Regions from separate parts of the Bacillus sp. OTU530 genome, predicted to be linked through region 3. Evidence: riboswitches for the same ligand, from Rfam matches in the RefSeq annotation. Region 3 holds a riboswitch; each other region holds the start of a gene.
What was found. Region 3 has a riboswitch for cobalamin ahead of AAHB12_RS16265 ((2Fe-2S) ferredoxin domain-containing protein). Riboswitches for the same ligand answer to the same signal wherever they lie in the genome.
Positions count from the first base shown of each region.

Region 1: another riboswitch for cobalamin. It lies ahead of bluB (5,6-dimethylbenzimidazole synthase); the one in region 3 lies ahead of AAHB12_RS16265 ((2Fe-2S) ferredoxin domain-containing protein).
Region 2: another riboswitch for cobalamin. It lies ahead of metE (5-methyltetrahydropteroyltriglutamate--homocysteine S-methyltransferase); the one in region 3 lies ahead of AAHB12_RS16265 ((2Fe-2S) ferredoxin domain-containing protein).

Region 1 covers NZ_JASATP010000017.1:22,319-27,200, reverse strand. Annotated here, with positions in the region: gene AAHB12_RS14155 (ABC transporter ATP-binding protein) at 1-1,555, opposite strand, end outside; gene AAHB12_RS14150 (MarR family winged helix-turn-helix transcriptional regulator) at 1,549-2,037, opposite strand; cobalamin riboswitch at 2,297-2,604, shown strand; gene bluB (5,6-dimethylbenzimidazole synthase) at 2,814-3,455, shown strand; gene AAHB12_RS14140 (DUF4870 domain-containing protein) at 3,647-3,955, opposite strand; gene AAHB12_RS14135 (MEDS domain-containing protein) at 4,201-4,882, shown strand, end outside.
Region 2 covers NZ_JASATP010000002.1:33,837-38,718, reverse strand. Annotated here, with positions in the region: gene AAHB12_RS01555 (YybH family protein) at 1-4, shown strand, start outside; gene AAHB12_RS01550 (GNAT family N-acetyltransferase) at 90-575, shown strand; gene AAHB12_RS01545 (GNAT family N-acetyltransferase) at 645-1,133, shown strand; SAM riboswitch class I at 1,556-1,666, shown strand; cobalamin riboswitch at 1,779-1,971, shown strand; gene metE (5-methyltetrahydropteroyltriglutamate--homocysteine S-methyltransferase) at 2,132-4,429, shown strand.
Region 3 covers NZ_JASATP010000020.1:78,153-83,034, forward strand. Annotated here, with positions in the region: gene cspD (cold-shock protein CspD) at 263-466, shown strand; gene AAHB12_RS16255 (cold-inducible protein YdjO-related protein) at 577-771, shown strand; gene AAHB12_RS16260 (NUDIX hydrolase) at 919-1,539, shown strand; cobalamin riboswitch at 1,652-1,850, shown strand; cobalamin riboswitch at 2,031-2,217, shown strand; gene AAHB12_RS16265 ((2Fe-2S) ferredoxin domain-containing protein) at 2,339-2,722, shown strand; gene cobJ (precorrin-3B C(17)-methyltransferase) at 2,951-4,555, shown strand; gene AAHB12_RS16275 (sirohydrochlorin chelatase) at 4,592-4,882, shown strand, end outside.

The DNA.
Region 1 (4,882 bases), on a different contig from region 3:
TATCAACTGTTTCTATCTTTAAAGCACTGCGCAGCTTCGCATCAGTTTTAAAATCAAGCGCTGAAAAGCTATCATCAAAAATGTATAGCTCCGGCTTACGAACAAGCGCCCGCGCAATTGACAAGCGCTGCTTTTGACCGCCTGAGAGGTTTGTTCCACCTTGCGCAATAATGGATTCATAGCCCTCCTCCATTTGTTCAATAAAACCTGCGGCCTGTGCAATTTGAGCAGCATGTATAATCTCCTCGTCTGTTGCATCCTCCTTGCCATAGCGAATATTTTCACGGATGGTTCCTGAAAATAGCACTGCTTTTTGCGGGACAAAACCGATTTTAGATCGCAGCTCCGTCTGCTTCATTTTCTGGATATTCACACCGCCTATACGAATTTCTCCCGCATCAATATCATAAAAGCGAGGAATTAGGTTTACGAGCGTGGACTTGCCGGCACCTGTCCCGCCGATAATAGCCGTTACTTGACCAGGCTTTGCTCGAAATGAAATCTCCGATAACGCAGGCATTTGCGCACCAGGATAACGGAAGGTGACTCGGTCAAATTCGAGATCACCGCAGTTTTCATCCGCTGTTGCTGTAACGTCTGCATCAACAATGCTCGGCTCCATACCAAGTACTTCGTTGATGCGGGCTGCTGATGCGGCAGCCCGCGGCACCATAATAAACATCATCGAAGCCATAATGAGTGCAAACATAATTTGAGTCACATATTGCATAAACGCCATTAAGTCACCAACTTGCATATTGCCTGTATCAACGCGAAGTCCGCCAAACCAAAGAATGGCGACTGTCGTTAAATTGAAAATCAGCATCATTGCCGGCATCATATATGCCATAATTTTATTCACTCGAATAGAAACGCTCATGAAATCATAGTTTGCTGTTTCAAACCGCTTTTGTTCATAAGGATCGCGATTAAAGGCGCGTACAACTCGAACTCCCATTAAGCCCTCGCGAAGAATTAAATTAAGCGTATCGAGTTTTGTTTGCATGACTTTAAAAAGCGGAAGCCCTTTGGACATAACAAGGAAAATCGTCAAAGCCAAAATTGGGATAATTGCTACAATTACAAGTGATAGCTTTGCATCCTTTGTCACTGCCATGATCACCCCGCCAACAAACATAATCGGGGCGCTAAGCACCATCCGCATGAGCATCACAAGCACTTGCTGTACTTGCGTAATATCATTCGTTGTTCGGGTAATAAGGGAAGCTGTTCCTATCTTGTCAAATTCCTGAAGTGAAAATGCCTCAACACGTGAAAAAACCCGTTTGCGCAGCTGTTTGCCAAACCCCATTGCAGCCTTCGATGAAAAATAGCTGGCAACCACTGAGCAAGCTGCCCCAATCGCCGCAATGAGCAGCATAAGAGCGCCGATTCGCAAAATATAGTTCGTATCTCCTTTTACAACACCGGTATCAATAATATCTGACATTAATGTTGGCAAATAGAGATCAGACATGGACTGGATGAAGACAAGCACCAGCACTCCCGCAATCATCCCAGCAAATGGCCGTAACTGACGAAATAGTTTTAACAACGAGCATCCTCTCCGTTCTCTGTCGTTTCTGTATCTATCATCAATTCATACAATTGCTGGTGGAGTTCTAATAATGTGTGGATGGATTCCTCTGATAGTTGCGACAGGACACCCATCATTTTTTGATATACTCCATTTGGCTCATTATGCATAAGCAGTACTTGCTCTCTGCCAGCCTCAGTTAATTCAAGCTCTACCTCTCGACGATTTTCTTCTGGGATGCTGCGCTTTAGAAATCCTAGCGTTACCAAGCCATCGACACTTGTACTCAGCGTACTTTTCGGAAATAGCAACCGTTCGCCCAAACTCTTTTGCGAAATCACTTGTGCAGGGAACATTGCTTGTAAAATCAAAAACTGCGGCATACTCAAATTACTGTTTTTGATGCTCGCCTGCCCCCATCGTCCAAAGTTTCGTTGAATCCTCCAAAAAGATCGCAACACTTGAATGGTTTGTTCTAATTGTGGGTTATTTTCATTCATATGCTCCCTCTCTTCCTTGTTCATATTTGAACCATTCTAATAAAAACTGTTCTAAAAAGGATAATTAACCTAATGAATTAATTGTATATGTAACATCCAAAATATGCAAGGAAATAACGCTAGTTTGCTTATCTTCCCTTTCATTATTCTTGTAAGGATTCACTGCACAAACCGTGAAGATTATATGCTAAAAATCATTGTTGATGATATGTAACAATTAGCTTGCGAACCATATGTAACCATAGTTTATAATGAATGAAACGAATAAAAATATAAAAGTGCTCAAGACAGAATCTGTTACGAGATAATAGGGAAGTTGGTGAAAATCCAACGCAGCCCCCGCTACTGTAAACGTTAAAGAAAACTCGCCAATTGGCAAGCCCTGCTCCCTGGGCGAAGACAGAGGCGCAGCTCTACTTACACTGTATTCCTAAAACTTCTGGCTACGTCGCATTCACTTCTAGTTAGAAATTTATACCTTCCCACAGTGTGAAATAGCATTGCCCGGAAAGAAAGACAATCGGGTAGTTACGAAGCCAGGAGACCTGCTTTTATATACTAGTTCCAATTTCTTCGGTGGGAAGGAAAGGATTTCATACGTATATTGATAGAATCTCCCCATATTCTGTCAATATGCTTATTTGAAAACCTTAGCTTCAATGGTTAAGGTTTTTTGTATTACATACTCCTTTCACGCAAGAAGAGCATATCAGCTGCTATTAAGAAACTTATACCTTTCCGTACAAATACAAATAAGACTAGGTGGTGTTGAAGCTTTGTTTACTCATGAAGAAAAAGATGCGATTTATAAAGTAATAGAAAAGAGAAGAGATATTAGAAGTTTTCTCCCTGACGCGGTGCCGCAGGAAGCAGTGGCACGTATATTAGAAGCTGCGCATCATGCACCTTCGGTTGGATTTATGCAGCCTTGGAATTTTATTTTAATCCAATCGGATGAACTGAAAAATCGCTTAGCTTGGGCCGCAGATAAAGAAAGACGGGCACTTGCGATCCATTATGAACAAGATGAGCGGGCCGCAAAATTCCTTAATCTCAAAATTGAGGGCATGAAAGAGGCGCCTTTAACAATCTGCGTTACATGCGATCCTTCCCGGGGAGGCTCGCACGTACTAGGTCGTAATTCGATTCCTGAAACTGACATCATGTCAACCGCCTGTGCTATTCAAAATATGTGGTTAGCCGCTTGTGCTGAAGGGTTGGCGATGGGCTGGGTGAGCTTTTATAAAAAGTCGGATATTCGAGACATTTTAGAAATTCCTCCTCATATTGATCCAATAGCTTTAGTTTCTATTGGATACACGGACACATATCCGACAGCTCCTATTTTAGAAACAGCGAACTGGGAGAAAAGGCGGGCATTAGAGAAGCTTATCTTTCATGAAAAATGGGGACAGTAAAGAAAACTCGCCGGCTGGCAAGCCCTGCTCCCTGGCAAAGACAGAGACGTAGCCCTACTTATACTTTATCCCTAAAATTTCTCGCCACGTCGAGTTGGCTTCTAGCTAGAAATTTATACATTCTTAAATATGTAATACAAAAGCAAAACGGGTGTCTCAGCGTGGAGACACCCGTTTCTTTCTATTAATTATTAGGCAAACAATGCACCAATAATCGGATAGCGGAATGGACGGTCATCCAGCGCACGGATAATGCCCATAATCGGAGCAATCAATGCCATCAGTCCAAACACGATAAGAAATGGTATGCCAATCAAAATCCAAGAAAAGAATATTGAAATGGAAATCAATACACCCATAACAAGGTGAAAAATTACTGCCTGCAGCGATAAGCTTTTTACTTCTCGATTTGAGCTAAGAAAATATACGATAATAGGAACTAACACCGGTGCAAACCATGTGCTAGCATGAACAAGGATCTTAAGTCCCTTATGTTCCATTTGAGCTGAACTCCTTTTTAATTATATTTTGTTTTGCTATATTTTTATTATACAACAGTTCATAACTCAAGTTCATAAGACCTAAGACTGATTTTTTATCAATCACCTTAGTAATTTTTCATACCAGCTTGGATGAACGCGAAAGTGGAAAAGATTATTCCTTTAAAAGTCGATGTATTTTAAGTATAATTTAATTGAATAGTCAAAAATGTATACATTTTATATTTCTTCTACAGGAGATACAAATGAAATATGATTTTGTAAAATTAAATGAAATAATAGAGCTATCAAATGGTGGTCATATACTATATGTTTATGAAGATACAGAATGTTATGTAAACAATGCAGTGTCGTATATAGTTAGCGGTCTCGAGCAAAAACATCATCTATTGGTGGTAGATAATCGGGAACTATTACTACTTATTAATCAAAAACTGGAAAACATCCTTCCCGAGGAAAAGCTAGCCATGGTACATTACACAGATAACTTTGATTTTTATCAGATGCATGGAAATTTTGATGTGAAGAGCATTGTAAATCATTTTGAGCAAATATTAGAGCCTTTTTTCAAGAAAGACATCTCTATCCGTACATGGGCACATGTTGATTGGAAAGAACAAGATAATATAGCTTCCATTCTTAAAGAATTTGAAGATCGGGCAGATTGTTGTATAAAAGATGCAGGACTCGTTTCTGTTTGTGCTTATGACGCTCATACGCTAACTGTTCCTCTTCAAATGGATTTAATGCGCAGTCACGAATATTTCATGACAGACAAAGAACTTACTCGGTCTTACTTGTATAGAAATACAAAAAAAACAGTAATTTTCCCTTCGCTTTCTGTCCAAATTAAAATGCAATCGGAAATGGATTTATATAAGCAAAAACTAGATTTTGTACATGTTGTATCCCACGAGGTGAGAAATC
Region 2 (4,882 bases), on a different contig from region 3:
GTGATAGGACTCTCGATTAAGCGAATCTCCTCATAAGCAAAAATTAACGATGTATACCAGTTTCTATAGAAAGAGAGGCTGTATTCCCCATGCAGAAGATTGAAGCGGAAATAGAACACTTTTTCATCTCTACAAGCAAAGAACTTCTCGATCTAGATATGATTCACGAGTTTTTAAGTGTGCAATCTTATTGGGCAAAGGATATAAAAAAAGAGTTAGTCAATGAAATGATCAATCATTCATCTCTTTGCTACGGCATCTACAAGAAAACACCCGATATCAATAGCCGCTTCCAGCAAGTTGGGTTTGCAAGAGTTATTACCGATTTCGTTCGTTTTAGTTGGTTAGCGGATGTTTTCATTCTTCCAGCATACAGAGGTGAAGGACTAAGCAAATGGTTATTAGACATCATTGTGAATCATCCTAAACTGAAGGGCACTCGTTTTATGCTGGCGACCGAAGATGCTCATGGATTATATAGCCAATACGGATTTGGTTCGTTGAAAAAACCAGAGAATTTTATGATGAGACAAGCAGATATGGCCTTAATTCTTGAAGGGCATAGTCTAAAATAATTTAAATCTTGTATACTAAATGCTCCTCTCTTTAGAGAGATCTGTATTAACTTGCGGAAGGAGATAAAAATGATTTGTCTGGCAGAGGCAAAAGATGCACATTTAGTTCATGCAGTTACGATGGCTGCATTTGAGGAGTATCGACATATAGACATTCCCTCAAGTGCTTTAAGCGAAACAGTACATTCCATCCAGGAATCGTTATCTCACAATAAGGAACAAGCCTGTTTATACATACAAGATGAAACTACAATTGGCTCAGCAAAATTCTCATTAAATGAGAATTCCCTTTATTTTTCTCGCCTCTCTGTTTCTCCACAGGAACGAGGAAAAGGCATCGCAAAATCCATGCTTTCATGGCTAGAGACATATGCCCGCCAACACGGCAAGCGAGAAGTTCTCTGCCAAGTACGTATGTCTGTCCCGCAAAATATAAAATTATATGAATCTGTTGGATATGTGATATGCGGTGAAGAAGTAGTGATAAAACCAAACGGAAGTGAAGTAAACACTGCATTCATGAAAAAAATATTTGAAGGACGATTAAAAACTATCTAACAAAACCGTCCGCTTTTGAGTGCTTACGTTAAGCTGTAACCATTCGTAAAATATTAAGGGTTGTCTCCATTCTAAAAGGTCTGAACCTACTATTACATCCTAATACGGTACTCAAAAAAAGCAGCAACGACACCCCATATAGGTATCGTTGCTGCTTTACATATTTTATGCACGTATTGTTTGGTTTGCTACAAGCTTTTCATGAAAAAGTTTTGCTGCTTCAACTGTATACCTCATCAGTGATCTTACATCACACAAAAATTATATTTATAAAATAAATAAGTAAGTATCGAGTACAAGTTATTTTATATTCGTATAAACGGATGAGAAAAACTATCCAATCGGCGAGTTTTCTTTAAAATTCTTTTTGACAGCCTGTGTATCTCATGCTAAGATGACTATCATATTCAAAATATTAAAAACTCTTATTGAGAGTGGTGGAGGGACTGGCCCTGTGAAGCCCGGCAACCATTTGACAGTTTTGTTGAAAAGGTGCTAATTCCCGCAAAGCAGATTGCTTTGACAAATAAGAGAGGATTTCATAAATAATGAATACCTCTCTATTGGGAATAGAGAGGTTATTTATATTTAGGAAGAGGTAAACTAAGGGCGGGTCGAGACCCAGCCGCTTGTCTTATTAAAATTTCATAAGAAAATGCATCAGGTGCTGTGTGAATGATTCACTCAGCTTAAAAGGGAAGACCGGTGAAATTCCGGCACGGTCCCGCCACTGTGATGGGGAGCGACTTATCAATGAACCACTGTTTCATATTGAAATGGGAAGGGATAAGAAGCGATGAACCTAAGTCAGGAGACCTGCCTGTTGTGTGCGCTTATACTCTACGTGGACATAGAGAGGAGTGAGGAATACGTGTTGGGAAAATCAGGATATCTCAACTCTAGTTAACTATGCGTATAAATCTCTCTTTTCTATTTAGAAAAGGGAGATTTTTTAGTTGGGGATAAACTACAAACATACAAGGAGTGTAAAACATACGATGAATACAGTAAAAAGCTCAAATTTAGGATATCCAAGAATTGGTGAAAAGCGTGAATGGAAACAAGCACTTGAACAGTTTTGGGCAGGGAAACTAGAAAAAGAAGAGTTTTTAAAACAAATTGAGGAGATTCGTCTACAGCATCTTCAGAAGCAGCATGAACAAGGAATTGACCTGATCCCGGTTGGAGACTTTAGCTTGTATGATCACGTGCTTGATACAGCGGTTATGTTCGGATTAGTGCCACAACGCTTTGAATATAGCGGAGGTAAGGTATCACTTGAGACGTATTTTAATATAGCACGAGGCACGACAGGTGCGGTTGCATCTGAAATGACAAAATGGTTTAACACAAACTATCACTATATTGTTCCCGAGCTGGGCGAAGCAGTGCCTGCTCTTGTCGAAAACCGTCCACTTCAATTCTATAAAGAGGCGAAACAAAAGCTTAATATTGCTGGAAAGCCAGTAATATTAGGACCTGTAACATTTGTAAAGCTTTCAAAAGGCTATCAAAGAGGTGAATTTAAAACCGTCGTGAATCAATTTGTACCGCTTTATGCTGACATTTTACGTGAATTACAGCAAGAAGGAGTAGAGTGGGTACAAATCGATGAACCGATTTTAGCAACTACGATTTCAAAAGAAGAGCTTGCATTATTCAACGAGGTTTATCAAGCATTACATGAAGCAGCGCCAAACATAAAGGTGATTTTGCAAACGTATTTTGAGAGCATTGAACATTATGAAGAGGTTATCTCACTTCCTGTTCAAGGAATTGGACTTGATTTTGTACATGATGCCGGCCAGAATCTTGCGGCTTTGAAGCAGTACGGTTTCCCACAAGATAAGGTGCTTGCAGCTGGAGTCATTGATGGACGCAACATATGGCGTGCGAATCTAGATGATAAGTTTTCTGTTCTTGCGGAGATTACAGAGGTCGTTTCAAAAGATCATCTCATTGTACAGCCTTCATCAAGCTTATTGCATGTGCCTGTGACAGTGAAAAACGAAGAAGCGCTCGATGAGATCTTAACAGGTGCATTAGCGTTTGCTGATGAAAAATTACATGAAATTGTTGTACTTACAAAAGGACTGCAAGAAGGAAAAGAAGCGATACAGACAGAAATCACTGCGAGTGTAGAAGCTATCAAAGCATTAAATCAATCATCAGTTCGAAACAATACAGAAGTTCAGGAAGCGATTCGCAGCCTGCATACGTATAAAGCAGATCGCCAAGCACCGTTTAGCGTACGCCAAGGCTTGCAAGAAGAAGCTTTTGAATTACCGCTGCTTCCAACTACAACAATTGGTAGCTTCCCGCAAACACAAGAAGTCAGAAAACAGCGTTTGAAATGGCGCAAAGGCGAGCTGACTAATGCAGAATATGAAACATATATAAAAGCAGAAATTAAAAAGTGGATCGACATTCAAGAAGAGCTTGGTCTAGATGTGTTTGTACATGGAGAGTTTGAACGTACAGACATGGTTGAATATTTCGGTGAGAAATTAGCCGGCTTCCAATTTACGAAATTTGCTTGGGTACAGTCATATGGCTCTCGTTGTGTGAAGCCGCCGCTTATTTACGGTGACGTGTCCTATCAAGAACCAATGACAGTTGCAGAAACTGTATATGCCCAATCGTTAACAGACAAGCCTGTAAAGGGAATGCTAACAGGTCCAATCACTATTTTAAACTGGTCATTTGTACGCGATGATATCCCACGCTATGATGTTGCAAATCAAATTGCACTTGCACTTCGCAAAGAAGTTGAGGCACTTGAGGAAAATGGAATTCGCATGATTCAAGTCGATGAGCCAGCGATTCGCGAAGGACTGCCGTTAAAACAGGAGAAAAAGCAAAGTTACCTTGGCGCTGCCGTGTATGCATTCAAGCTTGCAACAGCGTCTGTCCAGAACGATACACAAATTCATACCCATATGTGCTATTCAGACTTTAAAAATATTATCGATGCTATCAAGGCGCTCGATGCTGATGTAATTTCAATTGAAACATCAAAGAGTCATGGGGAGTTAATTCATTCCTTTGAAGAAAATACGTATGACAAAGGTATCGGCCTTGGTGTGTACGACATTCATAGTCCACGTGTACCAAAGCTTGAAGAGCTGACAAGAAACATTGATCGCGCCCTGCAAGTGCTTGATCCAAAGCTATTCTGGATTAATCCAGATTGCGGTTTAAAAACACGTGGTATTGATGAAACAGTTGCAGCACTGAAGGTAATGGTTGAAGCTGCAGAACAGACGAGAGAAAAATTGCTTGTGAAAAAGGGATAATAACATAGGTAAGCATTTTCTAGAAGGTAAACCCCTGATTTCCCTACATTCAGCAGGAAATCAGGGGTTTTTTCACTGTAAGTATAGATTTCTAGCTGGAAGCCAATTCGGCATAGCGAGAAATGTTAGGAATACAGTATAAGGGCAACTTCGCCTCTGTCTTCACCCAAGGGCAGGGCTCGCCAATCAGTGAATTTTCTTTATTCTTGGATACTTTTAGTTTTATCAAAGAGGAAAAGACTCACTTGTAGTAAAATACTTATGAGATAGTATCATTTTATCCTTATACTTTATGGTTCTTTAATTTGCAGATTAAGGAGAATAAAAGAAAAAAACATACAACCCAAACGCAATGAAAAGAACATAAAATCTGCTGATTCATGGTATTTGAATAACAAAGTTCTTGTATTTGGACAAGTAGGTTAGATTAGTGGATTCAGCGGGCAAACTGGT
Region 3 (4,882 bases):
CATATAATAAAAACCCTTTCCTATCGTGTGAAAGGGTTTTTATTATATGATGGATCCGTTAGTTTATCTTGCAGATGTATATCATTTGGTATATAATGTAAATACATACGTACGATTTACTTTTATTCCAATTCACATATTATCAAGCGTCGAAGGGGGATATGCACTACCTATGATGTTTTATAATGTGTGAATTCTTTATTTTTTTCTGGGAAAAATAAGAACAGCATATTATATTTATCTGTCAAGGAGGAACAATATAATGCAAGCAACAGGTAAAGTAAAATGGTTTAATGGCGAGAAGGGTTTTGGATTTATTGAAGTGCCGGACGGAAACGATGTATTTGTACATTTCTCTGCTATTCAAGGTGAAGGCTTTAAAACGCTTGAAGAAGGTCAAGAAGTAAGCTTTGAAATTGAGCAAGGCAATCGTGGACCGCAGGCAAAAAATGTTGTAAAGCTATAATTGACATCCAAAAAAGGCTGTTAACAGGTAACGTTAGCAGCCTTTTTTGTTCCTGCTTCCTGCAGGATCGAGCAATAGTCTACTACATCTCTTAAAGGAGGCAGCAAACTATGAACTGGGGTAAAAAGAAAGAGGCTTTTCAACAGGAACGGGAGCAAGTACCTGTTGCTGTGTGGGAATGTGAATCAGACGATTGCATAGGATGGATGAGAAAAAATTTTTCCTTTGGTGATCATCCCGATTGTCCACTATGCGGAATGAAGATGAAAAGTGGAGAGCGCTTGCTATATACGTTACCTGACTAATATTTGATAAAAGGCTAAGCTATTTCTTCATTACAGCTTGGCTTTTTATTTTACTCAAGATTTTGGCAGAGTCTTTAGTTTATCCAAGAAGGTAAAAATGGCGATAATCCCAATGTTGAGCAATTAAACAGAATACGGGGTGAGATGATGGAAATAGAAAGAGTAGCAAAAAAGTTGCAAAACCGTGTTCCTGATATTTTAGGGAATGAAGATTTTTCAAAGTTTGCGGTTCTCTTACCGCTCATCAAAAAAGAAAATGAAATTCACATTCTATTTGAAGTGAGGTCTCTCCAATTACGAAGGCAGCCTGGGGAAATTTGTTTTCCTGGCGGGAAAATAGATCAAACCGACCGGGATGCGGAATATACGGCAATACGGGAAACATCGGAGGAACTTGGGATATCCTTGGCAAGTATTACAAATGTATTTCCTTTAAATTATATGGTTTCTCCTTTTGGGACCATCATTTATCCGTATATAGGGTTCCTTGAGAACATAGAACAAATGCAGCCTAATCCTTCAGAGGTTGAAGAGATTTTTACAGTTCCTTTAGACGATTTACGGAATATCCAACCCGAAATTTATAAGCTTCATTTTAAAATAGAGCCTGAGGAGAGTTTTCCTTTTGATTCAATTGTCGGTGGTAAAAATTATAACTGGCAGGTGCGAGGTCTGGATGAATATTTTTATTACTACGAGGATCGTGTAATTTGGGGGTTAACGGCTAGAATTCTTGCACATTTCTTGGAAATATTGGATGAGAAGTGAGTCCGAGTCGGTAATTTTGAAAACTTTTTAAATTATTTCTTGAAAACTTGACATATTTAATCTATGATAGGAATTATTAAATCATAAAATGTTAGAAAATTACATATTTTGTTATAACTCAATAGGATAAGATGCCAGAAGGCTTAAAAGGGAATTCGGTGAGAGTCCGAAGCTGTCCCCGCAACTGTAAGTGTGGACGAAATGAGCAGACCACTATATAAGAATGCTTCTGTAAAAGAGGGGCTTATATGGGAAGGTTCAAAGTAGAGTGATACACAAGTCAGGAGACCTGTCTTATCTTATAAAGTTTCAATTTCTTCGGGGATGGAGAATGGGAAGCGACGATGCAAGGGACTGGTCTCTATTTGCCTTTTTGTGTCCACTTCATCCGCTCAAATTCCATTGGGCGGATTTTTTGCATTTTGTTAGCTCCTAGTTCTTATCGTTCGAATTGTTTTCCTAAAATTGTATTTTGGGATGGAAAGAAAAATTATATATGACTCGAGTTAGGTGCACAGCATGTGTTGTGTTTAAAAGGGAAGCACGGTTAAAATCCGTCACGGTACCCGCCACTGTATAGGGGAGTTTTTTTGCATATTATGTCACTGAGTTTGATTGGGAAGGCGCAAAAAAGCAAAGATCTGAAGTCAGGAGACCTGCCTAGCATGATTTGTTTCACGAAACCTACGGGCTTATAGGGGAAGTGCAATATCGCAGCATTTTTTCTTATGCGCATATTCTGCACCCCTATCTGATAGAGGTGCTTTTTTATTTTATTAGGATAAGAGGAGGCGTTAAGATGACAACTTGGAACTTACGGGGAACAAAGCATCATGTGCTGATTTGTAATGGAAGCAGTTGTATGAGAAAGGGCGGGGAGGAAGTTACAAATGCAGTTCGTGACGAGATTGCCGGTTTGGATTTAGATACGGTTGTACATACAACGAGAACACGCTGTAATGGGCGCTGCAAGGATGCTTGTGTGCTGATTGTATATCCAGAAGGGACTTGGTATCAGGCTGTTACGCCAGAGCTGGGGACGGAAATTGTAAGGCAGCATTTGGCTGGAGGACAGGTTATAGAAGATGCGATTATATATGAGTATAACGATGCTGGTTTTGTGGCACCAGAGCAAACAGACTGTATTGTTGGAGTATCAAAACCTGTAAAGGAGAAGATCTAAATGGAATTTGCTATATTAGCGATTTTGATAGCGATCCGATATGGCATGGATAGGGATCAGGCGACTGAGATTGGAACTTTTATTTCCGCCATATTTATCATGTTTGGACTTTTGTGGAGACCTATAAAGGCTAGACTTTGTCCTGTAATGGATTCTATCACAGGGGTGTATGGTCTTAGGGTTTGAGGATGTTTATGTTACTGAAATGCCGGAGGGAGGCGCTTAATGATGAAAGGAAAATTACTTGTAATTGGCTTTGGTCCAGGAAGCTTTGAACATATTACCGAACGGGCAAGAGAGGCACTACAGGAAAGTGATGTTATTATCGGCTACAAAACCTATGTGGACTTGATTGCAGGGTTATTAACAGGACAACAAATTGTCAGTACTGGTATGACAGAAGAAGTAAGTCGTGCTCAAGAAGCGGTGAAGCTAGCTGAGCAAGGCAAGAAGGTTGCTGTTATCTCAAGCGGTGATTCCGGTGTATACGGAATGGCAGGTCTTGTGTATGAGGTGTTAATTGAACAGGGATGGAAAAGGGAAACAGGCGTCGAGGTTGAAGTTGTACCGGGGATTTCTGCTATTAATTCTTGCGCTTCTTTATTAGGCGCTCCTGTGATGCATGATGCATGTACCATTAGCTTAAGTGACCACTTAACACCGTGGAGCATAATTGAAAAACGAATTGAGGCTGCAGCTGCAGCAGATTTTGTAGTTGCACTCTACAATCCGAAAAGCGGAAGAAGAACGAGGCAAATTGTAGAAGCGCAAAGAATTTTACTTCAGCATCGTTCTCCACAAACTCCTGTTGGATTAGTGAAAAGTGCGTATCGCGACCGTCAAGAGGTTACGATTACAAATTTACAGGACATGCTAGAGCATGATATTGGGATGCTTACAACTGTTGTAATTGGGAACTCTTCCACGTTTTTATATGAAGATTTGATGATTACACCGCGCGGATACCAAAGGAAATATACGCTAGGAAAAACAGAGCAGCCTTTAAAACCGCATCAACGTTTACAAAGAGAAGCGGAGCCATGGGCGTTGGAACAAACAATCGCGATCAAGCAGGAGCAAAAACCGCAGGCAGTTTCATCAAGGGACATAGCTGAGCAGGCACTTCTGGCTGTTACGGGTGGAGAATATAAAAATGAAAAATCTATCCTTACACAAGCGGTTCTTTCTATTTTTGAGGTTGCAGTCAGCCCAGGGGTTGCTAATAAAACATTTACCCCAGCACAAATGATGGCAATTGCCGAAGCTGCGGGGGAGAAAGGTACCATTACATATACGCCTGATCACTATGTAAAGCTCCAGGTTCCAACCGATAACCCGCAGAATTTAGTAGAAAAGCTTACTGCTAGAGGTTTGGTGCTGTCTCCAATTGGTGAAGTAGCAACAGTGAAGGCGTGTGATTTTTGTGATGGGGAGAAGAAGGATTCCATTCCGTACGCTGAAGCGCTCCAAGAGAGCTTAGGTAGTATGGAGCTGCCAAAGGAACTGAAAATTGGTTTTAATGGTTGTGCGATGGCGTGCTACGGAGCAGTGCAGGAGGATATTGGAATTGTGTATCGTAAAGGAGCGTTTGACTTATTTTTAGGCGGAAAAACGATCGGACGAAATGCACATCCTGGTCAATTAGTTGCAGAGGGGATTCCAATGGATCAGCTTGTAGATGTAGTAGAAACTATTGTTCATGAATATAAAGAGACAGGGTACCCAAATGAGCGTTTCTTTAAATTCTTTAAGCGCAAAAAAACCCTGCAAGGATTTCAACATGAGGATGTCACGCCAAAGCTACAGATAGAGCCGGCTGCATGTGGGGATTAACAGAAACAAAATCTTTTCTATATAGGAGGAAATAAGATGCAAGCAGTTTTATTTGTCGGACATGGCAGCAGAGACCCGGAAGGAAATAAACAGGTAAGGCAGTTTATTGAAAATATGAGCTCCAGCCTAGACAATTCATTATTAATTGAAACATGCTTTTTAGAATTTGAGCGACCAACAATGAGTCAAGGAATTGATACATGTGTAGAGAAGGGCGCGGAGCATGTGATTCTGATTCCAATTATGCTGCTTCCGGCGGGACATTCGAAAATTCATATTCCAGCAGCAATTGATGAAGCAAAGAAGAAGTATCCAAATATTCGATTT